Regions from separate parts of the Mesorhizobium sp. M1A.F.Ca.IN.020.04.1.1 genome, predicted to be linked through region 2. Evidence: riboswitches for the same ligand, from Rfam matches in the RefSeq annotation. Region 2 holds a riboswitch; the other holds the start of a gene.
What was found. A riboswitch is a leader RNA that binds a small molecule or an ion and turns the genes downstream of it on or off. The one in region 2 is predicted to bind S-adenosylmethionine.

Region 1 (15,222 bases), on a different contig from region 2:
ACAACGTTCTCGACCGGGCGGATATAGTGGCGCGCCACCGGCTCCGCCTCGAACTGCACCTGCAGAGCGGTGGCGCCGATGGAGGCCGTCACATGACGGGCTGCGCTGGCGGCACGAGCCACGGACTTCTGCATAGAGGCGCCCTGCGTGGCCTTCTTCTGCCGTGCCGGCGCCGCGGTCGCGCGGCCGCGGCCCGACAGTTTCAGGCGATGCACCTTGCCGATGACGGCATTGCGGCTCACACCGCCGAGCTGCGCGGCGATCTGGCTGGCGCTGAGACCCTCCGACCACAATTTCCTGAGAAGTTCGACTCGCTCGTCAGTCCAGTTCATGAGACCGCGCTCCTGCTGAGGCGTGCGGCGGTCAGAATCCTTTCCCGAGCCGGCTCTCGCCGGGCAAACGACACCACATGTACCGGGTGATTAGATCCGCCGCACGAAATCTAGTTATTTCTCGACTACAATTACCTTATGCGCTGACTCGGTGACAAGAGTCCCCAGGGCAACACCGATTCGGTTTTTACGGTTTTCCCCAACTTGCCCAACCGCTGATGGGCCGGCGTGGCGCTGGAGCCTTGCCGCGCGCTTCTGCGCGACCTTTTCGTTGACTTCATGGCCGAAAAACATGATAAGCCGCAAAGGCCGCCTCATTGGCGGCTTTTTTGATTTCCGGTTCCGGAGACGCATATAATGAGCGGTTCGGCGCTTTACGAGACTTTTGCTCGCGCACCCCTGGCCTTCGACCGCGGGGAGGGGACCTGGCTGGTCACCGACAAGGGCGAGCGATATCTCGACTTCGCCGGCGGCATCGCCGTGAACTCGCTGGGCCACAGCCATCCGCATCTGGTCGCGGCGCTCACCGGGCAGGCGGCCAAGCTGTGGCACGTCTCCAATCTCTACGAGATCCCGGAGCAGCGCCGGCTGGGCGAAAGGCTGGTCGATGCAACCTTCGCCGACAAGGTGTTCTTCACCAATTCGGGCGCCGAGGCTCTGGAATGCGCCATCAAGTCGGCCAGGCGCTATCAGTTCGTCAAAGGCCATCCGGAGCGGTTCCGCATCATCACTTTCGAGGGCGCCTTCCACGGCCGCACGCTGGCGACGATCGCCGCCGGCGGTCAGTACAAATATCTCGAGGGTTTCGGTCCGAAGGTCGAGGGCTTCGACCAGGTCGCGTTCGACGATATCGATGCCGCCGAGAAGGCGATCACACCGGAAACCGCGGCTATCCTGATCGAACCGGTGCAGGGCGAGGGCGGCATCCGCCCGGTGCCGACGCAGTCGTTGAAGCGGATTCGGCAACTCTGTGACCGGCATGGCCTGCTTCTGATCTTCGACGAGGTCCAGTGCGGCATCGGGCGCACCGGCAAGCTGTTCGCGCATGAGTGGGCGGGCGTCACGCCTGACCTGATGGCGATCGCCAAGGGCATCGGCGGCGGTTTTCCGATGGGTGCCTGCCTCGCAACCGACGACGCGGCGGCTGGCATGACGGCCGGCGTGCACGGCACCACTTTCGGCGGCAATCCGCTGGCGATGGCGGTGGGCAACGCCGTGCTCGACGTCGTGCTGGCCGACGGCTTCCTCGAGGACGTTCAGCGCAAGGCATTGCTGCTGAAGCAAGGACTGGCGGCGGTCGCCGACGAATTTCCCGAGGTCATCGAAGGCATCCGGGGAAGCGGGCTGATGCTAGGGCTGAAATGCGCCATGCCCAACGCCAAGGTTAACATGGCGCTGCGCGACCAGCACTTGCTTGCGGTGCCGGCGGGCGACAACGTCATCCGGCTTTTGCCGCCGCTCACCGTCACCGACGAGGAGATCGGGGAGGCGCTGAAACGCATTCGGTCGGGCGCCAAGGGCCTGACCGACGCGATTACGGCCGAAGCCGCGAAGTAGTTCTGGAATCTGCCGATGAGCGTTCGTCACTTCACCGACCTGTCCGCCGTTTCCGCAGGCGATCTGCGCGTCATGCTGGACGATGCGATGGCGCGAAAGACCAGGCTCAAGGCCGGCGAGCGTTCGAAGCCGCTCGAGGGCAAGGTGCTGGCGATGATCTTCGACAAGCCTTCGACGCGCACGCGCGTTTCCTTCGACGTCGGCATGCGCCAACTCGGCGGCGAGACCATCATGCTGACCGGCACCGAGATGCAGCTCGGCCGTTCTGAAACCATCGCCGACACCGCCAAGGTGCTGTCGCGCTATGTCGATGCCATCATGATCCGCACCACCTCGCATGACCGGTTGCTGGAACTCACCGAAAACGCGACCGTGCCGGTGATCAATGGGCTGACCGACGATACCCATCCCTGCCAGCTGATGGCCGACATCATGACCTATGAGGAGCATCGCGGTCCGGTGGCCGGCAAGACCTTCGCCTGGACAGGTGACGGCAACAATGTGCTGCACTCGCTTCTAGAAGCCTCGGCGCGGTTCCGCTTCAACCTCAATGTCGCCGTGCCGGAGGGCAGCGAGCCGTTCGAGAAATATGTCGACTGGGCGAAGGCCAATGGCGGCAAGGTGAGGTTTGCCGGCTCGGCCGAAGAGGCCGTCGACCAGGCCGATTGCGTCGTCACCGACAGCTGGGTGTCGATGGGCCAGGAGCATCGCGCCCGCGGCCATAACGTCTTCCTGCCCTACCAGGTCAACGCCGCGCTGATGGCGAGGGCGAAGTCCGACGCGCTTTTCATGCACTGCCTGCCTGCGCATCGCGGCGAGGAGGTCACCGACGAGGTGATCGACGGACCGCATTCGGTGGTCTTCGACGAGGCCGAGAACCGGCTGCACGCCCAGAAGGCGGTGCTGGCCTGGTGCCTGGGCGCTTGACCGGGGTCGACTTGATCCGCGCCAACTTGATCCGGGGATGTGTGATGCCTATTTGCGGGCCATCACTGAAATCGAACGCGCTTCGACCCATGCCGCCTGGAAAGCGGGATGGATGCGCCCCGGAGTTTTGTCATGCTGGAAACGCTTTCCTTGGCTGAGCATCAACCCAAACTCGGCGAATTCGGCTTCGCAGGCGACGACCATGTCGTGCCTTACGAAGTAGCGCCCCTGGATGTGCGCGGCCGCACGGTGCAGCTCGGGCCGATGCTCGACGCCATTCTCAGCCGCCACGATTATCCCGAGCCGGTCGCGCGCCTGCTGGCGGAGGCCTGCGTGCTCACCGTGCTGCTCGGCACGTCGCTGAAATTCGAGGGCAAGTTCATCCTGCAAACCCGCACGGACGGACCGGTCGACATGCTGGTGGCGGACTTTACCACGCCGCATTCGTTGCGCGCCTATGCGCGCTTCGACGCCGACCGGCTGCAGGCGCTGATTGCCTCGGGCGAGATCTCGCAGGAGAAGCTGCTCGGCACCGGCGTCCTGGCCCTGACCATCGATCAGGGCGCGCACACGCAGCGCTATCAGGGCATCGTCCAACTCGACGGCACATCGCTGGAAAAAGCCGCGCGCACCTATTTCCGCCAGTCGGAGCAGATCCCGACCGATCTGAGGATGTCGGTTGCGAAGCTGGTGACCCCGGGCCCGGGCGGGGCCCGCGAGCAATGGCGCGCCGGCGGTATCCTGGCGCAGTTCCTGCCGCAGGCGCCCGAACGCATGCGCGTGCCCGACATTTCGGGCGGGGATGGCGATCCGCGAGACGTGGCGCACGAACCGGCCGACAATTCCTGGCGGGAACTCTTGGCGCTGCTCGGCACCATCGAGCCGACCGAGCTCATCGATCCGACGGTGGGTGCCGAGCGGCTGCTCTACCGGCTGTTCCACGAGCACGGCGTGCGCGTCTTCCGCGGTGTGCCGGTCGCCGATCAGTGCTCCTGCTCGCGCGACAAAATCCGAGGCATTCTCGAAGGCTTCTCGGCCGAGGAGATCAAGGACTCGACCGAGGACGGCGGTATCCATGTCGCTTGCGAGTTCTGCTCGACGCAGTACGACTTCGATCCGGCGGAGTTTGCGGCGGAGTGAGAAAGCTCCGGCTCCTCGCCCCCGCTTTGCGGAGGCGGGGAACTCGAGTTCTTTAATTCACCGTCCTTTTCGTCCCCGGCATATCGAGCGAGAAAGCCGGAATGGCGACGTCGAACGTTTCGCCGCGGCCGTTGCGCATCGTGTAGTGGCCGACCATGATGCCGGATGGCGTCGAGAGCGGGCATCCCGACGTGTACTGATAGCTGTCGCCGGGGTTGAGCTCCGGCTGGTCGCCGACCACGCCCTCGCCGCGCACCTCTTCGACTCGGCCACGCCCGTCGGTGATGTGCCAGTAGCGCGACAGAAGCTGCACGAACTCGTCCGACCGGTTGTCGATCGTCACCTGGTAGCCCCAGACATAGCGGTTTTCGGACGGATCGGAACGGTCCTCCAGATAGAACGGCCTGACCTGCACTTCGATGTTGCGCGTCACGGCGCGATACATGAGCCACTCCGGTGCCGCAGGGAACATTTTACCGCGCTTCGCGGTTCTACCTCCGCGGCGTCGCCAGCCTGCCGGCTTTTCCACCGCAAGTGCCGACAAACAATGTCATTTAAGTGACACATGACAATGTTGGTGTGCACAAACCGTGCGGGCGACTCGGGCGCTTTGTCGAGTGATGAAACGGCCTCGGGCGGCCTTTCCGGAGTGACCAGATCTCGATGGAACTGACCCTCGCAGCCGCCTTTGCCTCCTCGGCCCTTCTTTTTTCCAACCTTGCCAGCATCCTGCTCGCGTCGTCGCGGCTGAAGCCCAGGCGGGTCATTCCTCCGCCTTCCAGCAAACAGCCGCCTGTCTCGATCGTCGTGCCGTCGCGCGGCGTGGAGCCGTTCACGCAGGAGACGCTCGACCGCGCCTTCTCGCTCGATTGGCCGCGCTACGAAATGATCTTCTGCGTCGCGCACGCCGAAGATCCCGTGGTCAAGCTGATCAACGCCGCCATCGCGCGCTTTCCGAATGTTCCGGCGCGGCTCCTCGTCGGCGATGACAGGATCAGCGCCAATCCCAAGCTCAACAACTGCATCAAGGGCTGGCAGGCGGCGCGGCACGACTGGGTGATCCTCGCCGATTCCAACGTGCTGATGCCCAAGGACTATGTCCAGCATCTGATGGCGGCCTGGGGACCGGACACCGGCCTCGTCTGCTCGACGCCGATCGGCTCGCGGCCGGACGGTTTCTGGGCCGAAGTCGAATGCGTCTTCCTCAACACGCTGCAGGCGCGCTGGCAATATGCCGGCGAAGCGCTCGGCCTTGGCTTCGCCCAGGGCAAGAGCATGCTGTGGAACAAGCCGATGCTGGATGCAAATGGCGGCATCCAGGCTTTGGCCGCCGAAATCGCCGAGGACGCGGCGGCGACCAAGCTGGTCAACAGCCTTGGCCTTGGGGTCAATCTCGTGGCCGCGCCCTTCGAGCAGCCGCTCGGCCAGCGCACGCTCGCCGAAATCTGGTCGCGCCAGGCGCGCTGGGCGCGGCTGCGCCGCGTCACCTTCCCATTGTTCTTCGCGCCCGAAATCCTGACCGGTGTGGTCGCGCCGCTGCTTCTGGCGCTGATCGCGGCGGCAAGCGCCGGTGTCAGCCTGCCCGCGACCGCGCTCTGCGTGCTGGCGATCGCCTATGTGCCCGAATGCATGCTCGCCTGGTCCAAGGGCTGGTATCTGTCGCCGCGCAGCGTCACCGCGATGATCGTGCGCGACGTGATGCTTCCCGCCATCTGGGCGCGCGGCTGGCTTGGCGGAGCCGTCGAATGGCGCGGCAACGCAATGACCATCCGCAACAGCGGGATGACTGAACTCGAAGAGATTGCTTGAGCCTGCTGCGGCTCAAGCGCGCTCTTTGCAGCCGTGGCGGTTCATTCCTTCGCCGCCTTGAGCGCCTGTTCGATGTCGGCGAGCAGGTCGTCGGTATCCTCCAGCCCGACGGAGAGCCTCAGCGTGCCTGGTCCGATGCCGAGCTCGGCGCGCGCCTCGTCGCTGAGGTTTTTGTGCGTCGTCGTCGCCGGATGCGTGATCAGGCTCTTTGCGTCGCCGAGGTTGTTCGAGATCAGCACGATGTCGAGCGCGTTCTGCAAGGCGAAGGCCGCCTGCTTGCCGCCCTTGACGTCAAGGCAGATCAGCGTCGAGCCGCCCGACATCTGCTTCCTGACGATATCCGCCTGGGGATGGTCGGCCCGGCCCGGATAGATGACGCGGGCGATCTCCGGCCGGCCAGCCAGGAAGTCCGCGATCTTGCCGGCGCTTTCGGTCTGCTGGCGCACGCGCAGCGGCAGCGTCTCGAGGCCCTTCAGCAGCGTCCATGCGTTGAATGGCGACAGGCTCGGGCCGGTGTGCCGGAAATAGTCGTGCAAGTTCTCGTCGATCCACTTCTTGTCCGACAGGATGACGCCGCCGAGGCAGCGGCCTTGTCCGTCGATATGCTTGGTCGCCGAGTAGACCACGATATGGGCGCCGAGCTGCAGCGGCTTCTGCTGCAGCGGCGTGGCAAAGACGTTGTCGACGATCACGCGTGCGCCGATCGAATTGGCTAAAGCGGCGACAGCGGCGATATCGACCACTTCCAGCGTCGGGTTGGTCGGGCTTTCCAGGAAGAACAGCTTGGTGTTCGGCCTGACCGCTTTTTCCCAATTGGCAATGTCGGTGCCGTCGATCAGCGTCGCCTCGATGCCATAGCGCGGCGCCAGCGTCTCGACCACCCAGCGGCAGGAACCGAACAGGGCTCGCGCCGCAACGATGTGATCGCCGGCCTTGACGCTGCAGAGCAGGGCGGCGGACACGGCGGCCATGCCGGAAGCGGTGGCACGTGCGTCTTCCGCGCCTTCCAGCGCGCACATGCGCTTCTCGAACATATCGACGGTCGGGTTGGCGTAGCGCGAATAGATGAAGCCGGGTTCCTCGCCCTTGAAGCGGGCCTCCGCTGCCTGGGCCGTCTCGTAGACATAGCCCTGGGTGAGATACATCGCCTCGGCGGTCTCGCCGAAGCCGGAACGCAGCGTCCCGCCATGCACGAGTGCCGTCTGAGGTTTCCAGTTACGCGTCTTGGTCATCGCCCTGCTTCCAAACACAAAAAAACCGGCCGCGACGTCGCAACCGGTCCATACGGCCTTGCGGCCCGACGGTCCTTTAGCGACTTGTTTAACGTGGCTGCAAGCCGACCGGCCAAATCACCACGGGATAACGACCCTTTAGACCTCGCCCGCGCTTGCGTCAATTGCCGGCTTGATTAAGAGGTTTGTACCAGGCAGCCTCAGCAAAAGTGTCCCGCGGTTTTGCGACAGGAAACTGCGACGACAATGACTTCGCCCGGAGCCAGACATTGCGGCAGACAGGCATTCTTCCCGATCAGGACATCGCGGCGCTCTTCCAGTCGGGCGCGCTGAAGTCGCCGCGCGCGCTCGACACCAACCAGATCCAGCCGGCCAGCCTCGATCTCAGACTTAGCGACAAGGCCTTTCGCGTGCGGGCTTCCTTTCTGCCCGGTCCCGATCATCTGGTGGCCGACAAGCTGGACCGGCTGAAGCTGCATGAGATCAACCTTGCCGAGGGCGCGGTGCTGGAGACGGGCTGCGTCTACATCGTGCCGCTGCAGGAAAGCCTGGCGCTGCCGGCGGAAGTCTCGGCTTCGGCCAACCCGAAGAGCTCGACCGGACGGCTCGACATTTTCACGCGTGTCATGACCGACCGCGGCCATGAGTTCGATAAGATCGCCGCCGGCTATCACGGCCCGCTCTATCTCGAGGTCAGCCCCCGCACCTTCCCGATCGTCGTGCGCGCCGGCTCGCGCCTGTCGCAGATCCGCTTCCGCACCGGCAATGCCGTGCTGTCGGAGAATGAGTTGCGTGACCTCCATCACGCCGAGATGCTGGTTGCGACCGAGCCGCCCAACATCTCCGGCGGCGGCATTGCGCTCTCTATCGATCTCGACGGCGACAAGGACGGCCTGGTCGGCTATCGCGGCAAGCACCACACCGGCCTCGTCGACGTCGACAAGCGCGCCGCTCAGGATGTGGTCGACTTCTGGGAACCGCTCTACAAGAGCGGGGCCGGCGAGCTCGTGCTCGACCCGGACGAGTTCTACATCCTGGTCTCTCGCGAAGCCGTGCATGTGCCGCCGCTCTATGCCGCCGAGATGACGCCTTTCGATCCGCTGGTCGGCGAGTTCCGCGTCCACTATGCCGGCTTTTTCGACCCGGGCTTCGGCCATTCCGCCGCCGGCGGCAGCGGCAGTCGCGCGGTGCTTGAAGTGCGCAGCCACGAGGTGCCGTTCATCCTCGACCACGGCCAGATCGTCGGTCGCCTCGTCTACGAGCATATGCTGAAGCGCCCGCAGGCGCTCTATGGCAGCGAGCTGGGCTCCAACTATCAGGCGCAGGGGCTGAAGCTCTCCAAGCATTTTCGCGCCGCGCGCTGATCGCCCAACCAGGCTGTGCTTGCCCGGCCTGGCGCGCCGTGCTTGGCTGCGTCTGACCAGGTAGCAACTGAACCCAAGGGGATGAAAATGCAGATATCCAGATGGATCCTGTCGGCCGCGGCCGCCGCCATGCTGGCGCTCGGCGTCGGTTCGGTAGACGCGGCCGAAAAGATCAAGATCGGCACCGAGGGCGCCTATCCGCCCTTCAACACCATCACGCCGGACGGCAAGGTCGAAGGCTTCGACATCGACATCGCCAATGCGCTCTGCGCGCAGATGAAGGTCGAATGCGAGATCGTCACCCAGGATTGGGATGGCATCATTCCGGCCCTGCAGGCCAAGAAATTCGACGCCATCATCGCCTCGATGAGCATCACCGAGGAACGCAAGAAGCAGGTCGCCTTCACCCACAAATACTACACCACGCCGCTTGCGCTGGTCGCCCTGAAGGACGCCGACATCGCCTCGACCGAGCCGGCCTCGCTTGCCGGCAAGACGGTAGGTGCCCAGGCCTCGACCACCCAGGCCAACTACGTCCAGGACGTCTACGCCAAGGCCGGCGCCGAGGCGAAGCTCTACCCGACCCAGGAAGAGGCGGTCACCGATCTGCTCAACGGCCGGCTCGACGCCGTCATCTCGGACAAGTTCGTGCTGGTCGACTGGATGAAGAAGGCGAGCGACGGCTGCTGCAAGCTGGTGGGCGACGTCAAGGGCACCGAGACCGAGGCCGGCATCGCCGTGCGCCTGGAGGACACCGCCCTGCGCGACCGCCTCAACGCGGCCATCGACGCCATCGTTGCCGACGGCACCTACAAGAAGATCCAATCGAAGTATTTCGATTTCGATATTTATTGAGGTTGAAGCTGCCAATCTCCCCCCTCGTGGGGGAGATCACGCTCTAACCTCACAGCGCCTTCACCGCCACCTTCACTGGCTTCTCGATCTCGAGCGGGTTGCGCAGCGGCAGGCCGAAATCCTTGGCCTCGATCTCGAACGTGTCGCCTTCCTCGGTCCTGACGCCGTCTGCGAACGAGAGTGTGGCGGTGCCGAACATGTGCACATGCACGTCGCCCGGCTGGCGGAAGGCTGAATATTTGAAATGGTGATGCTCGAGATTGGCGATGGTGTGCGACATGTTCGCCTCGCCGGACAGGAACGGCTTTTCCCAAAGCACTTTGCCGTCGCGCCAGATTCGTGAAGAGCCCCTTATGTCGGCGGGCAGCTCGCCGATCAGGATTTCCGGTCCGAACGAGGCGTTGCGCAGCTTGGAATGGGCGAGGAACAGGTAGTTCACGCGCTCGGTCACATGGTCGGAAAACTCGTTGGACAGCGTGAAGCCGACGCGGAACGGCGCGCCGTCGTCGCCGATGACATAGATGCCGGCGATCTCCGGCTCCTCGCCGGCGTCTTGCGCGAAGGCCGGCGACATCAGCGCGGCACCGGGCGCCACCGCCATGGTGCCGTTGCCCTTGTAGAACCATTCCGGCTGCACGCCGATCTCGCCCTTGGCCGGCTTGCCGCCCTCCAGCCCCATGCGGAACATCTTCATGGAATCGGTGAGCTGCTCCTCGCCGTCGCTGAGCTTCTTGTGCATGGAATCGCGTGTCGCGGCGGAGCCGAGATGTGTAAGCCCGGTGCCGGTAAGGTGGAGATGCGCGGGGTCGGGATGGTTGATCGGCGACACCAGGCGTCCCTTCTTGTAGACGGCGTCGAGGTCGACCGTCTCGCCATAGCCCTTGCGCTCGATCAGCGCCTCGAGCCCGGTGCCGGTGCGGGCTGCCTCCATCGCCAGCGAATAGACGCTGCGCGCGCCGTTGATGATCCGGGTCTTGCCGCCGCTGCGGGCAACGACGCGGATCGTCTCGGCGTCATCGAGGATCTGGGAAATCAGCATGATGAACCCTCTCTCTTTTGCCTTGGCCCGGCTGCCGATTGGCAAGCCCTGACCGGCGCGGCCCGGAACCGATCCGCGCCACGGTTGAAACTCTTCGTCCGGATTGCACTCGCGAGCCTGGTCCTTCCAGGACTTCTTCGCGCCGACGGGTTGCCGGCAGCTTCGCGATCTAGAACCCGTATGCCTCCTTAGTCCTTGCCTCCGGCCTCTACGCCTTGTTCTTGTTGTAGACGTCGAAGATGACGGCACCGAGCAGCACCAGGCCTTTGACCACCTGCTGCCAGTCGACATTGACGCCCATGATCGACATGCCGTTGTTCATCACGCCCATGATGAAGCCGCCGACCACGGCGCCGATGACCTGTCCGACACCGCCCATCGCCGAGGCGCCGCCGATGAAGACGGCGGCGATCACGTCGAGCTCGCTGCCCAGACCGGCGGCCGGGACGGCCTGGCCGAGGCGAGCGGCGATGATCAGGCCGCCGAGCGCCGACAGCACGCCCATGTTGATGAAGACGAGCAGCGTCAGCCTTTCGGTGTTGATGCCCGACAGCTGCGCCGCCTTGGCGTTGCCGCCCATCGCATAGATGCGGCGGCCGATGGTCATGCGCTTGGTGACGAAGACGAACAGCGAGATCAGCACGCCCATCACCAGAAGCACCACCGGCAGGCCCCTGTAGCTGGCGAACTGGAAGACCAGGAACAGCGCCAGCGCGCTGCCGACCAGCGTCTTGACGACGAACAGCGGGAAGGGCTCGGCCTCATAGCCATGCCGTTCGCGCTTACGCCGTGTTCTGAAGCCGAAATAGGCATAGGCGAGCACCGCGACCAGACCGAGCACGATCGTCGTCATGTGCAGCGTAAGGCCGCTGCCGACGATGGTCTTGCCGGCGGCATTCACCGTCGGCGGAATGAGCGTCAGCGGGCCGATGACGTCGGGGATGAAGCCGGAGCTCAACGCCTTGAAGCTGTCGGGAAGCGGACCGACCGAGGAGCCGCCGCCAAGCAGTGCCTGGCAGATGCCGCGGAAGATCAGCATGCCCGCCAGCGTCACGATGAAGCTCGGTATTCGGTGATAGGCGATCCAATAGCCTTGCGCCGCGCCGATAAGCGCACCGACGATCAGGCAAACGATCGAGACCACCAGTGGATTGCTGAATATACCGAGCGGCCAGATGACCATCATCATTGCGGCAAGCGCGCCGATGAAGCCGGCGACCGATCCCACGCTGAGGTCGATATAGCCGGCGACGATCACCAGCAGCATGCCAAGCGCCATCACGATGATGAACGAGTTCTGCTGCACCAGGTTGCTGAGGTTGACCGGTTTGAACAGCGTGCCGGACGTCGTGTACTGGAAGAACAGCATGATGACGATCAGCGCGATGATCAGTCCGTATTCGCGCAGGTTCGTCGTCAGCGCCGAAACGGCGACACGCGGACCATGCTTGACGTCTTCGGCGACGCCGCTCTGCGGCGCGGGAGCGCTTTCTGTGCTCATGAGGCTTTTTTTCCTTCTCCCCGAACGATGGCGCGCATGATCTTTTCCTGGCTGGCGTCGCTTGCCGCCATTTCGCCGACGATACGCCCTTCGTTCATGACATAGATGCGGTCGGTGATGCCGAGCAATTCCGGCATTTCCGACGAGATGACGACGATTGCCTTTCCCTCTGCGGCGAGGCGGGCGATGATCGTGTAGATTTCGTACTTGGCGCCGACGTCAATGCCGCGCGTCGGTTCGTCGAGGATCAGCACTTCCGGGTCGGCGAACAGCCATTTCGACAGCACCACCTTTTGCTGGTTGCCGCCCGAAAGATTGCCGGTCAGCTGATAGACGCTTGATGCGCGGATGTTGGTCTTGTTGCGATAGTCGTTGGCGACGCTCATCTCGCGCATGTCGTCGATGACGCCGCGGCTGGAGACGCCTCCCAAATTGGCCAGCGTCACGTTGTGCTTGATGTGGTCGATGAGGTTGAGGCCAAAGGTCTTGCGGTCCTCGGTGACATAGGCGATCCGGTTCTCCACCGCCTTGCTCACCGTCGAAAGATCGAGAGGCTTACCCCTGAGCAGGACCTCGCCGCTGATATGCCGGCCATAGGAACGGCCGAACAGGCTCATCGCGAATTCGGTGCGGCCGGCGCCCATCAGCCCGGCAATGCCGACCACCTCGCCCTTGCGCACATTGAGGTTGACGTTCTTGATCACCTGCCGCTCGGCGTGGATCGGATGGTACACCGACCAGTTCTTCACTTCGAAAATAACCTCGCCGATCTGGGGCTCGCGCGGCGGGTAGCGGTCGTCGAGCGAGCGGCCGACCATCGAAGTGATGATCCGGTCTTCGCTGATGTCCTTCCTGGGCAGGGTCTCGATGGTGCGCCCGTCGCGGATCACCGTCACCTTGTCGGCGACGCGGTTCACCTCGTTGAGCTTGTGCGAGATCAGGATCGAGGTCATGCCCTGGCGCTTGAACTCGAGCAGAAGATCGAGCAGCGCCTGGCTGTCCTTTTCGCTGAGCGAGGCGGTCGGCTCGTCAAGGATCAGCAGCTTCACTTCCTTGCTGAGCGCCTTGGCGATCTCGACCAGTTGCTGCTTGCCGACGCCGATATTGGTGATCAGCGTCTTGGGATCTTCCTTCAAGCCGACTTTGTCGAGCAGGGCCTTGGTGCGCTTCTCGTTGGCGTTCCAGTCGATGACGCCGTAGCTGGCGTGCTCGTTGCCCAGGAAGATGTTTTCCGCGATCGACAGCATCGGCACCAGGGCAAGTTCCTGGTGGATGATGACGATGCCGATATGCTCGCTGTCATGGATACCCTTGAAGTGGCATTCCTGGCCGCGAAAGACGATCTCGCCTTCATAGGTACCGGTCGGGTAGACGCCCGACAGCACCTTCATCAGCGTCGATTTGCCGGCGCCGTTCTCGCCGACGATGGCGTGGATTTCTCCTTCCTCGACGCTGAGGTTGACGTTCGACAGCGCCTTCACGCCGGGGAACGTCTTGGTGATGTCGCGCATCTCCAAAATCGTCGAGCTCATCAGGAATTCCGCTCCCTGGCGCATGCCTGCCGTTTCCGGAAGGCGTTATGCGCGAAATCAACATACTGCAGTCTGGCTCGCGCCGCGATGGCGCATGGCGCTGCAGAAGCCGGCAAAAACAATACCGGGGTCGCTTCTGAACGAAAAGGGGCCCTGCGTCGCGCAGGACCCCTCCCTTAAAGGCTGGATTACTTCAGCTCTTCGGCCTTGATGTAGCCGGAGTCGACGACCAGCGCCTTGTAGTTCGACTTGTCGACCTCGTGCGGCGTCAAGAGGATCGAGGGAACGACCTTGACGTCGTTGTTGTAGGTCTTGGTGTCGAGGCCGTCGGGCTTGCCGCCGGAGAGCACCTTGTCGACCAGCTGCACGGTGGCCTTGGCCAGCTCGCGGGTGTCCTTGAACACGGTCGAATACTGCTCGCCTGAAATGATCAGCTTGACCGAGGCGGTCTCGGCGTCCTGACCGGTCACGATCGGCCAGGGCTGAGCATCCGTGCCGTAGCCGACAGCGCGCAGCGAGGCGGTGATGCCGCGCGACAGGCCGTCATAGGGCGACAGAACGCCATCGACGCGGCTGCCGTCCGAGTAGTTGGCCGAGAGCAGGTTGTCCATGCGGGCCTGGGCGGTGGCGGCGAGCCAGCGCAGCGTGCCGACCTTGTCCATGCCCATCTGGCCGGACTTGATCTTGATCGAGCCGTCGTCGATCAGCGGCTGCAGGACCGACATCGCGCCGTTGTAGAAGAAGAAGGCGTTGTTGTCGTCGGGCGAGCCGCCGAACAGCTCGACGTTCCACGGCTTGGTGTTCGGGAAGCGCTCCTTGAGGCCCTTGACCAGGGAATTCGCCTGGATCACGCCGACGCCGAAATTGTCGAAGGTGGTGTAGTAGTCAACATTCGGGGTCTTCTTGATCAGCCGGTCATAGGCGATGGTGACGACGCCTGCGTCATTGGCCTTCTGCAGCGCATCGGCCATGGTGGTGCCGTCGATCGAAGCGATGATCAGCGCTTTCGGGCCTTTCGTGATCTCGTTTTCCAGCTGGCTGAGCTGGTTCGGGATGTCGTCCTGCGCGTATTGCAGGTCGACCGTGTAGCCCAGCGCTTCGAGCTGGGACTTGACGGCGTCGCCGTCGTTGATCCAGCGCTGCGAGGTCTTGGTCGGCATCAGCACGCCGACGAGACCCTTGTCGGCGGCGTGCGCCGAATAGGTCGTGGCGGCAATGCCAAGGGCCGCGACGGCGGCCAGCGTCTTGATGATCTTCACATTTACTCTCCCTGGTTGATGGACGCGACACCTCGGGGCTTCGCGGGCCGCGCAGTCGAACAGGAGCGCAGTCGCGCCTCTGTCGGCTTTATCGATCTCCGGTATCCTCCCAATCGGCCCCGCGACGCAGTTTCAATCGATACGATTTTGCTCGTTGCCGATCGCTGCGTCTCGGAACGCGCGAAGGGTGTGTCCCTTTGACATAACTGTCAAATGCGATCTTTGCTGGTTGCTATACCGAAACTGGTATGATTTAGCGTAGAGCAGAGAACTGCCGGAGAGGCTGGGAAATCATGGCGGCGCTGCGCGATCCTGATGCGATTTCAGGGAGTTACGAGAAGCTTCCGGGGGACGGCGAAACGCTCCTGCGCAGCGGCCTGAGCCTGCGCCATATGCGAATGATCGCCGCGCTCGACGATCACGGACGGGTGAGCGCCGCCGCCCAGGTGATGAATATTTCCCAGCCGGCGGCCTCGCGCATGATCGCCGAGATGGAGGCGGTGCTCGACGTGAAATTGTGCGAGCGGCTGCCGCGCGGCGTGACGCTGACCCCTTACGGTCAGGCGCTCGCCAGGCGCGCCCGCTCGATCCTGCTCGAAATGCGCGAAGCCGACCGCGAGATTTCGGAACTCAAGGCAGGCAAGGGCGGCTCGGTGTTTCTCGGCGCCGTGACTG
Region 2 (15,222 bases):
CGGCGCCCACTCCGGCGGCCCAGAAGATTGGACCGCCACGCGAGGCCGGCCGCGCCGGCGCAGCCTCCGGTTTGCGCAGCATGCCCATGCCAGCGATGGATGGCGTCGAGGGCGCTTGCGGCGGCAACGGCGCCGCAATCGGTTCCGAACGGGCGGCGAATCGCGGCAGCACCACATAGTCGGCATCGACGACATCGGTGTCGAGGATGACGCGCTCCGGCGCGGCCTTTGTCGCCGTGCCGGTCATGATTTCGCCGGAAACAGAGCGCGCGGTTCTATCCTCAGCCATTACGGCCCCAGTGCAATCTTCGTTGCTTTTGGGTAAACGCAAATGGTTAACGCTTCCCCACCGGAACTGCTGTGAAACGTCGAAAGCGCGCAGAAATTAACCAACGATTAACCATGCCGGCCGATGGTCTTGGCAGAGAACAGGCTGGCGGGATGCCGCCTAAGGTTTCAGGTCGCCGAACGTGATCCGCTTCGAAAATGTCGGCCTCCGCTATGGCATGGGTCCGGAGATCCTCCGCGACATTTCCCTGCACATTCCGGAGCGCTCCTTTCAGTTCCTGAGCGGCCCCTCGGGCGCCGGCAAGACCACCTTGCTGCGCCTGCTTTTCATGTCGCTGAAGCCGACGCGCGGCCTGATCACCATTTTCGGCAAGGATCGTTCGCGCATCTCGCGCGGCGAGTTGCCGCTGCTCAGGCGCCGCATCGGCGTGGTGTTCCAGGATTTCCGCCTGCTTGACCACATGACCACTTACGAGAACGTGGCGCTGCCGTTGCGCGTGCGCGGGCGCGAGGAGGCGAGCTATCGCACCGACGTCACCGAACTCCTGAAATGGGTTGGCCTCGGGGAGCGCATGCATGTGCTGCCGCCGGTGCTGTCGGGCGGCGAGAAGCAGCGTGCTGCGATCGCGCGCGCGCTGATCGAGCAGCCGGAGATCCTGCTTGCCGACGAGCCGACCGGCAACGTCGATCCGCCGCTGGCGCGCCGGCTGCTGAGGCTCTTTATCGAGCTCAACCGGCTCGGCACCGCCGTGGTGATCGCAACCCACGACCTCGGCCTGATGGAGCAGGTCGATGCGCGGCGCATGATTCTGGCCGGCGGAAGGCTGGACGTCTATGACTGAACTTCCGGCCGATCACCTGCACGAGGAAGCCGTCGAGACGCCGGCTGTCGTTCGCCGTGTCCAGCGCAAGATGGCGCCGATCGTGCCGGCGCAGAACATCGCCGGCCGGGCCCTGGTGCTGGTCATCGCCATCATGACCTTCCTGTCCTGCCTAACCTTCGGCGCCGTGACGCTGGTGCGCGACACCGCCTCGGTCTGGGAGAACCAGATCTCGCGCGAGGCGACGATCCAGATCAAGCCCGTCGAGGGCCTCGACATGGAAGCAGCGCTCGCGCAGGCCTCTGAGATCGCCAGCGAGTTCCCGGGTGTGAAGGGTACGAGGATCGTCGACCGCGATGCGACGGCGCGCCTTTTGGAGCCGTGGCTGGGCACCGGCCTCAACATCGATGAACTGCCGGTGCCGCGCCTCATCGTCGTCACCATCGATGAGGCCAATCCGCCCGACTTCGCGGCCATGCGCGCCGCGATCACGCCCAAGCTGCCGAGCGCCGCGCTCGACGACCATCGCACCTGGGTCGACCGGCTGGTCGCCATGGCGCATACGACAGTGACGATCGGCTTTGCCGTTTTGGCGCTGATATTGTCGGCGACGGTGCTGACGGTGGTGTTCGCCACGCGCGGCGCCATGGCCGGCAACGGCCACATCATCGAGGTCCTGCATTTTGTCGGCGCCGAGGCCCGCTTCATCGCGCGCGAATTCCGTTGGCATTTCCTGGTCACCGGCATGAAGGGCGCCGCCGCCGGAGGTGCCGCCGCTATCTTGGTCTTCATCGTCTTTTCCTGGTGGTCGTCGCGCAACATGGCGACGCCTGAGGCCGACCAGGCGACCGCGCTGTTCGGCAATTTCGCGATCGGCTCGACCGGCTATCTCGGCGTCGCCCTGATGGTGCTGGTGATCGGCGCGCTGACCGCGGCGACCTCACATGCCACGGTCGTCGCCTATCTCAGTGAGATCGACATCCGGCAGCCGGAGGCAAGCTGATCATGACGCGAAACCAAGTGTGGCGCGAATGCAAGAGTTGGCAAGTTGGGTTTCCAATGCGACCCGGACCCCACAAGTGCATGATCACGCAAGGGAAACTGCCGTAACGCAATGTGCGCCGTGCTATCTATGAAAGGCGACGTTTCAGAGTTAACCATTGGATGTTTTCAGGATTAACCTGGGGATGATGGACGCGCGGGACTCGATCGGAACGGCTGGACGGATGCCAGCGGCGCTTACGCGCGGTGCTGCGTCTGCAAGAACCGGTCGTCTCAGATTTGCGCTTCGTCTCTGCGGTTTCTTCGTGCTCGCCCTGCTGGCGCTTTTCGCCGGCGGCTTCGGCTGGTTTGCCGACAAGGTCAGCAACATGACGACGCCGGTCAATCCGGCCAGGGCCGACGCAATCATCGTGCTCACCGGTGGTCAGTCGAGGCTCGACGCCGCCATGGATCTGCTGGCATCAGGCAAGGGCGAGCGGCTCTTGATCAGCGGTGTTCACCCCACGGCGAGCCGCCGCCAATTGCAAGCGGCGATGGGCGGCGACAAGCAGCTGTTCTCATGCTGTGTCGACATCGACCGCGCCGCGCTCGACACGATCGGCAATGCCGAGGAGAGCGCCAAATGGGTGGAAAGCCACGCCTATGGCAGCATCATCGTCGTCACCAACAACTACCACATGCCGCGCAGCCTGCTCGAGATGGGCCGGCTGCTGCATGGCGCGCGGCTTGAGCCCTATCCGGTGGTCAACAACAAGCTCGGCAATGGCAGCTGGCTGACCAAGCCGGAAGCGCTGCGCGTGCTGTTCACCGAATACAGCAAATATGTGTTGGCGCTGGCGCGCGGCATCGTCCCGCTTCGGCCGACCACCGAGGGCGTCACGCTCGCCGAAGCCTCTACGGTGAGCAAGAACTAAGCTTCGCCAGACGCGCTGTTGCGCAGGCGTGCGATCTCCTGCTCCAGACCGGCAATGCGTCTATCCCGCTCGGCAAGCGCCGCGGCCACATCCGCCGCTTCGAAGCGCTGCGGAATGTGCTGCGGGCAATTTGCATCCCAGGCCGTGACGCTGAACAGGATCGCCTGCTCCGGCCGCGCCTTGTAGTTGGCCGGCATCAGCCTCGCCGTCAGCTCCGCATCGTCCTCGACGACGCGCGCTGTGCCCCAGATCTTGATGCGCTGCCGAAGCATGTAGTCGATCAGGAACAGGAAGGCCTGGGCATTGTCCGCAAGATTGCCCTGGGTGATGAACTGCCGGTTCCCCGAGAAATCGGCAAAGCCGATCGTTTGCTCGTCCAGCACCTTCAGGAAGCCGGCTGGCCCGCCGCGATGCTGAACATAGGGTTGACCTCCGCCATTGGCTGTCGCCAGGAACACACTGGTCTGCGCCTCGACGAAGGCGGCGAGGTCGGGCGTGATCGTCGCCCGCCAGCCGCCGCGCTCCTCGACCCGCGCATAAGATGCGCGCGAGCCCTTGCGGGACTGGATAGCCTTGACCGTAGGGGTAAAGGCGACGTCGCTGGTGAAGGCGTCCATGGCGGCTGTCCTCTGCCAAAGTGGAACGACATGTAGCCCCTTCCGAAATCCGGAGGTAGAAGGCATATTTGCAATCCATCCTTCCACATTTCGGAAGAATAAATGGACCGCCTCGACGCCATGTTCTTGTTCGTAGCCACCGTGGAGGCCGGCAGCCTTTCCGCCGTCGCGCGACATGCCGGCGTGCCGCTCGCCACCGTCAGCCGCAAGCTCTCCGAACTGGAGAGGCACCTCAAGACGCGTCTGCTCAACCGCTCGACGCGGCGCCTCACCTTGACGGACGCTGGTCGTTCCTATCTCGCCGCCTGCCGCCGTATCCTCGATGAGGTGGGCGAAGCCGAGCGCGCCGCCGCTGGCGAATACTTGAGCCCGACCGGCGAGCTGGTGATCACTGCGCCGGTCGTCTTCGGCCGCCTGCATGTGCTGCCGATTGTTACAGATTTTCTGGCCGCCTATCCCGACGTCGACATCCGCCTGACGCTGTCCGATCGGATCACGCATCTGATCGAGGAGCATATCGATCTTGCCGTGCGCATCGGCGCGCTGCCGGATTCGGCCATGGTCGCAACGCGCGTCGGCCAGATCCGCCGCATCGTCTGCGCCAGCCCGGCATATCTTGCGAAGCATGGCACGCCGTTCGAACCGCGCGACCTTTCAGGCCACAACTGCATCACCTTCGAAGGGCTTGCCTCTCCCGCGACGTGGAGCTTCGGCACCGACAAGAGCGAAACCGTGGTTCCGGTCCGCTCGCGGCTGCAGCTCAACACCGCCGAGGCAGCAATCGATGCGGCGATCGCCGGCCTCGGCCTGACGAGGGTGCTCTCCTATCAGGCGGACGCCGCGGTGCGCGCCGGCGCGCTTCATGTCGTGCTCGAGCCGTTCGAGCCGCCGCCATGGCCGGTCAATCTCCTGCATGCCGGTCAGGGCCTGCTGCCGGTGAAGCTGCGCGCCTTCCTCGATTTCGCGGCGCCCCGCCTGAAGGAGCGGCTGGCGCGCTCGCTGTGATGCGCCCCACCGTCGCGCCGTTTCCTTTTTGCCCGCGCTTGGTGTAACCAACGCTCACTTCCACACCGGGCCCTTTCCCGCATGCTCATTATCCGCTCGCTGGCGTTCAACCTAGCCTTCTATCTCAGCCTGGTCGTTCAGATGATCTTCTGGACGCCCTTCTATTTCCTGTCGCCCCGCCACCGCGCCTGGTTCGTGCCGAAATTCTGGTCGCGCACCTCGATGTGGCTTTACGACAAGATCGCCGGCACCAGGAGCGAAATCACGGGCGCCGAGAACCTGCCTGAGGGGTCCTTCATCCTGGCGCCGAAGCATCAGTCGTTCTGGGACGCGATCGCCTTTTTTCCTTATCTCGACGACGCCTTGTATATCCTGAAGCGGGAACTGACCTGGATCCCCTTCTTCGGCTGGTACATCATGAAGATGCGCATGATCCCGGTCGACCGCGGCAGCCGCTCCAAGGCGCTGAAAGCGGTCGTTGCCGCGACAAGGCAGGAGATGGCGCGCAACCCGCGTCAGCTTATCATCTACCCGGAAGGCACTCGTCGCCCACCGGGCGCCGAGCCGTCCTACAAATACGGCATCGTCGAGCTATATACCCAGCTGGGCGTTCCCGTGGTGCCGGTCGCCCATGTCGCCGGCCTCTACTGGCCGCGCCGCAAGTTCATGCGTTATCCGGGCACCATAAAGGCCCGTTTCCTGCCGCCGATTCCTCCGGGGCTCGACAAGGAGGAGTTCATGCAGCGGCTGATCGGCGAGACCGAGACCGCCTGCGACGAGCTGCTGGTCGAGGCCTCGCGCGCGCCGAACCCGCCGCCGATGCCGCCGACGGCGGTGAAGCGGCTGGCGGAGCTCGGCGCTGCGGCGAAGGCCTGAGCTCCCCTTACGGCAGCCCCGCCAGTGCAGTCGTCAGCACCAGCGTCGCCGCGAAGAAGAGATTGATGATCCGCGACGCCAATGGATCGCGCAGCAGCCTCGCGAAAATCGTCCCAGCGAGAAGCCAGAGCGCATGAATGGCGACGATCATCGCTGCCAGCACCAAAAGCTTGGTCGAAATCCCGAGCCCGTCGACCGTGGATGAAGCTCCCGCGAAGACCGCGCCGATCGCCACATAGGCTTTCGGGTTGGCGACGGCGAGCATGAAGCCGCCGAAGAAGGTGGGACGCGCCGCCGCATTGCCGCCTTGGGCAAGCGGCGGCGCTGTCGCGATCCTGAAGGCAAGGTAGAGGATGTAGAGGGCCGAAGCGACAGTCAGCAACGGCGCCAGCCCCGGCACCGAGGCGAGCATGCCGAATATCCCGGCGGCCACAACCAGGAGCACGGCCGTCGTTCCAAGCACGATGCCGGACGTATAACCCAGCGAAGGCCGCAGCCCGAAAGCGGCGCCGACGGCGGTGACGCTGATCGTCGCCGGACCTGGGCTACCCATGACAACGGTCGCCGCCATGACCAGCGCCAGCACCTGCTGCCAGGGCTGCGCTTCGGACAAAACTTCTCCGACCATGCCTAACCTCAATTCCTGCCGCGATCGGGTAGGAATTATCGCGAGGCTATCTGCAAGGTCTTGGACGATCGTGCGGGGGACCTGCTGCACTAACGCATGTTGGATCCAGGTCAGGCCGGCATCCGCCTGAATATCGACACGCCTTAAGCGCTGGCGCGATCGAGCGCTGCGATGTCGTCGGCGGAAAGCTTGAGCGATGCGGCGCGGATCAGGCTTTCCATCTGTGCGGGCGTCGTGGCGCTGGCAATCGGCGCGGTGATGCCCGGCCGCGCCATGATCCAGGCGAGCGCCACTTCGGCCTGCTTGGCCGAATGGCGCCCGGCCGCGGCATCGAGCGCGGAGAGAATGCGCATGCCGCGTTCGTTGAGATACTCGGCCACGTCTTCGCCACGCTCGCTCCGGCCAAGGTCGGCCTTGCTGCGGTATTTGCCGCTGAGGAACCCCTTGGCCAGGCCGAAATAGGTGATGACGCCGAGGCCTTCCGCCTTGCACAGGTCGAGCAGCGGGCCGTCCAGCGAAGAGCGATCGTACAGATTGTATTCGGGCTGCAGAACCTCGTAACGCGGCAGGCCCCGCAGGCTGGCGACATCCAGGGCCGCGCGCAATTGCCCCGCATCGAGATTGGAGCAGCCCGGATAGCGGATCTTGCCCTTCTCGAGCAGGCGCTGATAGGCGCCGAGCGTTTCCTCGTAAGGCGTGGCCGGGTCCGGCCAGTGCGACAGATAGAGGTCGATGACGTCGGTCTGCAGCCGCTTGAGCGATTGGTCGACCGCCTTTTCGATATAGGCTGCGGAGAGGTCCCGCCTGCCCTGTCCCATGTCGGAGCCGACCTTGGTGATGACGACGATGCTGTCCCGGTTGCCGCGGCTCTTCATCCAGTTGCCGATGATGGTTTCGGATTCGCCGCCTTTGTTGCCCGGCGCCCAGCGCGAATAGGCGTCCGCCGTGTCGACTGCGTTGAAGCCGGCCTCGGCAAAGCGGTCGAGCAGGTCGAACGAGGTCTTCTCGTCGGCGGTCCAGCCGAAGACGTTGCCTCCAAGGACCAGCGGCGCGATGGAAAGGTCGGTGCGACCGAGACGGCGTTTCTGCAAGACTGATCTCCGTGATGCTGGGAAGGGCCTGGGTGCCCAGAGGATGGATTGCGGCTAAGCTAGGTCGTGCCTTGCCGAGGTCAAAGGCATGGTTTTGCTTTTTGATCGGGCCAGATCTTCACGAAGACGCGACCTGCCGCCCCACCTCTTCCAGCCAGTGGTCGCGGATGCCGAGCGCCCTCAGATGCTCCACTGTGCTCAGGACATAGTCTTCGTTCCTGCCCGATTGGCCCACGGCGCCGCGCACGACTTTTGCCGCATGGCCGGCGTCGAGCCCGCCGGCATATTGCTCATGCGCGCGGTCGACGATGTAGGCGACCGCTTCGACCGTTCCGCCTTGTCCCGCCCCATCCAGCCGGACATCGAGAGTGCGTTCGAGATAGACGCTGGTCACCAGCTCGCGCTCGCGCAGATAGGAAAGCACTTCGTCACGCAAATCGCCGGGCACGCGGAAGGCGAGCCCGACGCAGGAGCCGCCGCGGTCGAGGCCGAGCACCAGGCCCGGCCGCTCACGCGTACCGCGATGGACGAAGGAATAGACGCAGAGCGACCGGCGGAAGCCGTAAAGACGGGCGCGCCGCGTCTCGACATGTGCGAAACCGGGCCGCCAGATCAGCGACCCGTAGCCAAAAACCCAAAAATCGCCCATATCGCCAAGCCTGATTGCATTCGAGTGACGACACCACACCGGTAAGGTGCTTCTTCTGTCCCCGCTTGTCGTGCGTAAGAACAACCACCCGCTCGCCGCATGAGCGGGTTAACGAGAGCCGCAGCATGACGTCAAGTGACGAGCGATCGCGCAAACCTCGCCGCCGGCTGTTCTGGCTTGCGGCGTTCATCTTGGTGCTGTTCGCGCTCTACAGCGGCGGATGGTTCTATCTCGCCGGCAAGGTCAAGACCGAGGCCGAGCGGGCCGTGGCCGAGCTTGGAGGCAAGGGCATCAAGGCCGACTGCGCCAATCTCACGGTCAGTGGTTATCCACTGGACTTCACGGTCGCCTGCGACAGCCTGGCCTATCAGGACGATGCCAGGAATGTAGCGGCCTCGACCGGCGATATGAACGTCGTCGCTCGCATCACCCAGCCTCTGTCGCCCGTGGCGAACCTGCGCGGGCCGTTGCGGACTGTGGCGCCGGGCATGCCGCCGCTTTGGCTCGACTGGGACAAGCTGCACGCCACGGTCAAGCTGTCATGGCCGCTTCCGCGCCGCATTTCGCTTCAGGCGGAAGGCTTGTCTGGACAGACCGATCCGGCCGACGACACCGATCCCGTGCAGCTGTTCAGCGCCGGCCAGGCGGCCGGCCAGCTGCAGCCGAATGGCCAGGACCTCGTCTATACCGGCAGCTTTGGCGACCTGAAGATCGACGCGGAAGCTGTCGGCGGACGCGTGCTGCCGGAACTCGACGGCGCCGGCGAAGCGACAGTGAAGAACGGCGTCGCGCTGATTAAGGCGCCGCCGAAAAGCCTGCGCGGCCAGTCGGTCGACATCGCCAGCCTCGACGTGTCATCGGGCACGGCGCGCGTAACTGTGTCCGGGCCGATCTCGATCGACGCCGACGGCCTGATCGATGCAAATCTGTCGATCAAGCTAAAGGACCCAAAGGCCGTAGCGGCCATCCTCGCCGGCGCCATTCCCGAGCACAAGAGCGAGATCGAGCAGGGTTTTGCCGGCATTGCCATGCTCGGCAACCAACCGTCCATGCCGCTCAAGATCGTGAAGGGTAAAGCTTCGCTTGGCTTCATCCCGCTCGGCAAGATCAAGCCGGTCGATTGAGACTGCGATGGCCGGACCGATCAAACTGCTCAGCGTCGGCGCGTTCACCCTCGACACGATCCTGCGTGTCGAGACGCTGCCCGCGCATCAGGGCAAGTTCATCGCCAGCGACGGTGTCCAGATCGCCTCCGGCATGGCGACGAGTGCGGCCTGCGCCGCGCATCGCCTTGGCGCCGATGTGTCGCTTTGGGCGAGCGCGGGAGACGATGCGGTCGGCGACCGGCTGATCGCCGAGATCGAGGCGGAAGGCGTCGACTGCAGCCTGGTCCGCCGCGTCGCCGGCGCGCGCTCGGCGCTGGCCGCGATCCTGGTGGATGCCCATGGCGAGCGCATCATCGTGCCCTTCTATGACAGCAGGGCGCAAGCCGATCCCGACACGCTGCCGCTTGCCGGCCTTTCCGCCTTCGACGCCGTGCTGGTGGACGTCCGCTGGCCGGGCGCCGCTGCACTTGCCTTGGCGGCCACGCGGGACGCCGGCCGTCCGGCGATCCTCGACGCCGACACCGCGCCGGTCGACGTGCTCGAGCGGCTTTTGCCGTTGGCCTCGCACATCGTCGCCTCGGAGCCGGCGGCGCGGATCATCTGCGGCCATGCGCTCGATCCGGAAAGCGCATGCGCCGATCTCGCCTCGCGCACCGACGCCTTCGTCGCGGTGACGGGCGGCGCTGCCGGAACCTGGTGGCATGATCGGGGAACCGGTCGCGTCCGGCATGTCGAGGCGCCGAAGGTCAAGGCGGTCGACACGCTCGCCGCCGGCGACGTCTTCCACGGCGCCTTCGCCGTCGGCCTTGCCGAAGCCATGCCGCCCGAGCAGGCGCTGCGCTTTGCCAGCGCCGCCGCCGCGCTTAAATGCCTGCGCTTCGGCGGCCGGCTCGGCGCTCCGGACAGAGCCGAGACAATGGCCATGATGGCGGCGCACTGGCCCGCATCGGGACAGATCGAGCAGAAGGCCTAGGGCTTGGCCCCCGGGTGCTCCACGGCCTGACGGCCGAAATCCGGCACATCGATATCCTGGCCGGCCTCAATGATCGAGCGGCGGATGGCGCGCGTGCGGGTGAACAGGTCGAACAGCTTCTCGCCGTCGCCCCACCGGATCGCTCGCTGCAACGAGGCCAGATCCTCCGAGAAGCGCGCCAGCATTTCCAGGATCGCGTCCTTGTTGTGCAGGCACACGTCCCGCCACATGGTCGGGTCGGAAGCGGCCAGTCGGGTAAAGTCGCGAAAACCGGAAGCGGAGTATTTGATGACTTCCGTCTTGGTCACCGATTCCAGGTCGTCGGCGGTGCCGACGATATTGTAGGCGATGATATGCGGCAGATGCGAGACGATGGCCAAGGTCATGTCGTGATGCTGCGGGTCCATCGTGTCGATGTTGGAGCCGCAGCGCCGCCAGAATTCGGAGAGCTTTTCCAGCGCCTCCGGATCCGTGCCCGGCAGCGGCGTGAAGATGCACCAGCGGTTGTCGAAGAGATCGGCGAAGCCGGCATCCGGCCCGGACTTTTCCGTGCCCGCCAGCGGGTGCCCGGGGATGAAATGCACACCGACGGGCACATGCGGCTGCATTTGCGCGATCACCGAAGCTTTGGTCGAGCCGACATCGGTGAGGATCGCGCCTTTCTTCAGCGCCGGCGCGATCTCGGCCGCGACCTCGCCGGACGAGCCGACCGGAACCGAGACGATGACGAGATCCGCGTCGCGCACCGCGTCTTCGGCCTCGGCCGTGTAGGAATCGCCGAGACCCAGTTCCTCGGCGCGCTTGAGCGTCGATTGGCTGCGCGTCGCGACAGCGATATGGCGCGCCAGGCCTTCACGGCGGATGACGCGGGCGAGCGACGAACCAATCAGGCCGATGCCGACCAGCGCTATTCTTCCGAACATCGTTGCTGTCATGGTGCTTCAGCTTTTCAGAAATGTCTTGAGCGCCTCGACGACGCCGCGATTGGCCTCCTCGATGCCGATGCTCATGCGCAGCGCGTTGGGAAAGCCGTAGCCGGTGACGCGCCGCAGGATGTAGCCGCGCGCGCTGAGATAGTCGTCCGCGGCCGCTGCCGAATGCTTTTTGTTGTCGGGGAAGTGGATCAGCACGAAATTGCCGACGCTGGGCGTCACGCGCAGCCCGAGCCCGGTCAGCTCCTCGCTGACCCAGGCAAGCCACTTCTCGTTATGCGCCACGCTGCGCTCGACATGGGCGCGGTCGCGGATGGCCGCGATGCCGGCCTCGATCGCGGTCGCATTGACGTTGAAGGGCCCGCGCACCCGGTTGATGGCATCGACGATATGCGCCGGTCCGTACATCCAGCCGATGCGTGCGCCGCCGAGGCCGAGCTTGGAGAAGGTGCGGGTCATGACCACGTTCTCCGAGCTCCCGGCCAGCTCGATGCCGGCTTCATAGTCGTTGCGCCGCACATATTCGGCATAGGCCGCGTCGAGCACTAGGAGCACGCTCTTGGGCAGTCCGGCATGCAGCCGGCGCACCTCCTGGAACGGCACATAAGTGCCGGTCGGATTGTTGGGGTTGGCGAGGAACACGATCCGCGTCGCCGGCGTCACCGCGGCGAGGATCGCGTCGATGTCGGCGCTCTCGTCCGTCTCCTTGACCGCCACCGGCTTGGCGCCGGCGGCTTGGATATAGATCTTGTAAACCATGAAGGCGTGTTCGGTGAACACGGCCTCGTCTCCCGGCGCGAGATAGGTCTGCGCCAGCAGCCCCAGGATCTCGTCGGAGCCATTGGAGCAGACGATGTTTGCCGGATTGAGGCCGTGCACATCGGCGATCGCCTCGCGCAGCCGGCGGGCGGAGCCGTCGGGATAAACGTCCAATTTGGCAGCCACCTCCCGGGCGGCCTCGATCGCCTTCGGCGAGGGCCCGAGCGGATTCTCATTGGACGACAGCTTGTAGACCTTCGTCACGCCGGCCGGCGCGGTACTTTTTCCCGGCACATAGGCCTCGATGTCCATGATGCCCGCGCGGGGCGTCGGACGTGGCTGATCCTGCTTCATGTCACAAATCCGTCGAGAGGCCCTGGTTCGAGGCCGCAGCGGAAATACAGGCGGTGGCCCCGAATGTCGAGGGGCCGGCGCGCTCGCGCGTAGGCAGACCGTTGACGAAGCGCGGCGCTGGCCCTAGAAGAACAGCCGGATCTCCCGTGGTGATTTGGCCGGTCGGCTTGCAGCCACGTTAAACAATTCGCTAAAGGGCCGTTTGCAACCTGTAACCGGCTTTGCGAAGGCAGGCCGGTTTTTTGTTGTCCGTTGCCGGCCGGACGCCGTATCGCGAGATCGATGCGACTGGATGGGGAATGCAATGGCCGCTCAGCGCGCTCCAAGGACCAACCACGAGGCCGACCAACCGTCGAGCCCGGTGTTGCAGTTCGGTCCCGACAAGCCGCTAAAACTCGATGCGGGCACCGTGCTGTCGCCGTTCCAGGTCGCTTACCAGACCTACGGCGCCCTCAACGACGCCCGCTCCAACGCCATCCTCGTCTGCCACGCGCTGACCGGCGACCAGCATGTCGCCAGCACCAACCCGGTGACCGGCAAGCCGGGCTGGTGGGAGGTGCTGATCGGCCCCGGCAGGATCATCGACACCAGCCGCTTTTTTGTCATTTGCGCCAACGTCATCGGCGGCTGCCTCGGCTCCACCGGCCCGGCCTCGACCGATCCGGCGACAGGCAGGCCCTATGGGCTCGACCTGCCGATCATCACCATCCGCGACATGGTGCGGGCGCAGCTGATGCTGGTCGATCATTTCGGCATCGAGAAGCTGTTCTGCGTGCTCGGCGGCTCGATGGGCGGCATGCAGGTGCTGCAATGGGCCGCAAGCTACCCGGAACGCGTCTTCTCCGCGTTGCCAATCGCCACCGGCGCCCGCCATTCCTCGCAGAACATCGCCTTCCACGAGGTCGGGCGGCAGGCCGTCATGGCCGATCCGGACTGGCACGGCGGCAAATATCTCGATTTCGGCAGGCGGCCGGAAAAGGGCCTCGCCGTGGCGCGCATGGCCGCGCACATCACTTACCTCTCGGAAGCAGCGCTGCACCGCAAGTTCGGCCGCAACCTGCAGGATCGCGAGGCGCTGACCTTCGGCTTCGACGCCGATTTCCAGATCGAAAGCTATCTGCGCCATCAAGGCATGACCTTCGTCGACCGCTTCGACGCCAACTCCTACCTCTATCTGACCCGCGCTATGGACTATTTCGACCTCGCCGCCGACCACGGCGGACGGCTGGCCGATGCCTTCGCCGGCACCAAGACACGCTTCTGCCTCGTGTCGTTCACAAGCGACTGGCTGTTCCCGACCGAGGAAAGCCGCTCGATCGTGCATGCGCTGAACGCCGCCGGCGCGTCCGTCTCCTTCGTCGAGATCGAGACCGATCGCGGCCATGACGCTTTCCTGCTCGACGAACCGGAATTGTTCGCGGCCATCAACGGCTTCATAGCCTCGGCCGCGCGCGCAAGGGGGCTCAGCCTATGAGTGGCGCGCGATCTCTGTGTCCTGGGCGCATTTCTGAGGCGCCGAGATTCCGACTGGCTGGAAATGCTCAAAGGCCGGAGGTGTGCCCATGAGCGTCAATCGCGCCCAGCGTGTCGACCTCGAAGTCGTCACCGATCTCATCCCGCCGCATTCGCGCGTGCTCGATGTCGGCTCCGGCGACGGCGTGCTTCTGGAGGTTCTGCAGGCGACCAAGCGGGTCGATGGCCGCGGCCTGGAGCTGTCGCAGCGCGGCGTCAACGAATGCGTGGCGCGCGGCCTTTCCGTCGTCCAGGGCGATGCCGACAAGGACCTCGAATTCTACCCCGACAAAGGTTTTGATTTCGTCGTCCTGTCGCAAACGCTGCAGGCGACCCGCAACCCGAAACTTGTGCTCGACGAGCTGCTTCGGATCGGCAACCGCGCGATCGTCTCCTTCCCCAATTTCGGCCATTGGCGCGTGCGCTTCTCGCTGCTGATCAAGGGCAGGATGCCGGTCACCAAGGACCTGCCCTATTCCTGGTACGACACGCCGAACATCCACTTCTGCACCATTCGCGACTTCGTCAATCTGTGCGAAGAGCTCGGCGCGACGGTCGAGAAGGCGACCGCGCTCGACGCCAACGGCCAGAAGATCGGCCTGTCGATGCCCTGGTGGTTCTGGAACTTCTTCGGCCAGCAGGCGGTGTTCTTGCTGAAACGATGATCTCGCTCGATCTCTTTCGACGCCGGCCGGCCGTGGTTCAAATCCCGTCGGAAATTCTGTCGGAGATAAGCACAGGGATTCTTGTGTGCACTTCGCCGCGTACCGGCAGCAATCATCTTGCAGGACTGATGGCTTCCGCCGGGCTGGGCAATCCACTGGAGTGGTTTGGCGGGCGCCGGCTGCTCGAACAGCCAGGCTATCCGCGCGATGCCAGAGGGCAGCTTCTGAGGGCGCTGACGGAAGGACGGTCCTCTTCCGGAATCTACGCGATCAAGCTTTTTGCGAGTCAATTCGCTCAAGTTGCCAAGAAGGTGAACCTCCCCGCCAGTCTTCCCAACCTTCACTATGTGCGCCTGACGCGCAGCGATTTGCTGGGTCAGGCGATCTCATGGGCGCGTGCGCGCCAAACCCGCAGATTCCGCTCTAGCGAGGTCAATCGCGCATCCCCACGCTATGACGGCGAGGCTATCGCCGAATCGCTCGAAAAGATTCTGATGGAAAATCTGGCCTGGGACGGGTGGTTCGCGAAAAACGGGCTGTCCTTTCTTGCGCTAACTTACGAGCAGGTCCAGCAAAACCCGAGAGGAAGCCTCGAGAAAATTGCCCAGTTGGCCGGGGTCGAGCCTGTCTGGGGAACGAATCTCGGATCAGGTCTCGAAATCCAGCGCGACGCGACCAATGACGAATGGAGAAAACGTTTCCTGTCTGAATATGCCGACCCGTCGAGCTTCCCGCACAGAAAAAAGCGCGGGTTCCTGAAGATCTAGAAAGAATCATGCGATTGAAGCGCAAACTTGCAAATAGAATGGCACCGAGAATCGTTTGACGGCATACCCCGCAGGGCTATAGCGACTGTACCGGCAAAACTGGTGGTGATTATCTATGGCTGAACACCCGATCTATTCGATCGTCATGGAGATGGAGAACGCCAAATCCATCGACTGGAACGAGATCGGCCTGGGGCTGAAGTCACTGGCGCGCGAAATCGCGGCTGTTCCCGCTACGGGTTTTGCAAGGCCAAAAGTTGCCG

Region 1: it holds a riboswitch for S-adenosylmethionine, as region 2 does, so the genes downstream of both, EOA49_RS00035 (O-succinylhomoserine sulfhydrylase) here and EOA49_RS01555 (homoserine O-acetyltransferase) in region 2, are expected to answer to the same signal.

What each region holds. Positions count from the first base shown of each region.
Region 1 is NZ_RZSN01000001.1:249-15,470, forward strand. Features, by position in the region: gene EOA49_RS00005 (GcrA family cell cycle regulator) at 1-332, opposite strand, end outside; gene EOA49_RS00010 (aspartate aminotransferase family protein) at 690-1,889, shown strand; gene argF (ornithine carbamoyltransferase) at 1,905-2,816, shown strand; gene EOA49_RS00020 (Hsp33 family molecular chaperone) at 2,925-3,956, shown strand; gene apaG (Co2+/Mg2+ efflux protein ApaG) at 4,009-4,401, opposite strand; gene EOA49_RS00030 (ceramide glucosyltransferase) at 4,620-5,765, shown strand; gene EOA49_RS00035 (O-succinylhomoserine sulfhydrylase) at 5,807-6,997, opposite strand; SAM riboswitch at 7,054-7,131, opposite strand; gene EOA49_RS00040 (2'-deoxycytidine 5'-triphosphate deaminase) at 7,267-8,361, shown strand; gene EOA49_RS00045 (ABC transporter substrate-binding protein) at 8,449-9,216, shown strand; gene araD1 (AraD1 family protein) at 9,266-10,255, opposite strand; gene mmsB (multiple monosaccharide ABC transporter permease) at 10,464-11,756, opposite strand; gene mmsA (multiple monosaccharide ABC transporter ATP-binding protein) at 11,753-13,288, opposite strand; gene chvE (multiple monosaccharide ABC transporter substrate-binding protein) at 13,477-14,547, opposite strand; gene EOA49_RS00070 (LysR substrate-binding domain-containing protein) at 14,841-15,222, shown strand, end outside.
Region 2 is NZ_RZSN01000003.1:2,290-17,511, reverse strand. Features, by position in the region: gene EOA49_RS01625 (hypothetical protein) at 1-289, opposite strand, end outside; gene ftsE (cell division ATP-binding protein FtsE) at 471-1,130, shown strand; gene EOA49_RS01615 (ABC transporter permease) at 1,123-2,112, shown strand; gene EOA49_RS01610 (YdcF family protein) at 2,297-3,025, shown strand; gene EOA49_RS01605 (pyridoxamine 5'-phosphate oxidase family protein) at 3,022-3,642, opposite strand; gene EOA49_RS01600 (LysR family transcriptional regulator) at 3,745-4,647, shown strand; gene EOA49_RS01595 (1-acyl-sn-glycerol-3-phosphate acyltransferase) at 4,729-5,523, shown strand; gene EOA49_RS01590 (LysE family translocator) at 5,531-6,151, opposite strand; gene EOA49_RS01585 (aldo/keto reductase) at 6,295-7,242, opposite strand; gene EOA49_RS01580 (gamma-glutamylcyclotransferase) at 7,361-7,891, opposite strand; gene EOA49_RS01575 (DUF2125 domain-containing protein) at 8,017-9,015, shown strand; gene EOA49_RS01570 (sugar kinase) at 9,023-9,970, shown strand; gene EOA49_RS01565 (prephenate/arogenate dehydrogenase family protein) at 9,967-10,905, opposite strand; gene hisC (histidinol-phosphate transaminase) at 10,912-12,015, opposite strand; SAM riboswitch at 12,152-12,229, shown strand; gene EOA49_RS01555 (homoserine O-acetyltransferase) at 12,320-13,489, shown strand; gene metW (methionine biosynthesis protein MetW) at 13,578-14,192, shown strand; gene EOA49_RS01545 (Stf0 family sulfotransferase) at 14,141-14,959, shown strand; gene EOA49_RS01540 (glycosyltransferase) at 15,075-15,222, shown strand, end outside.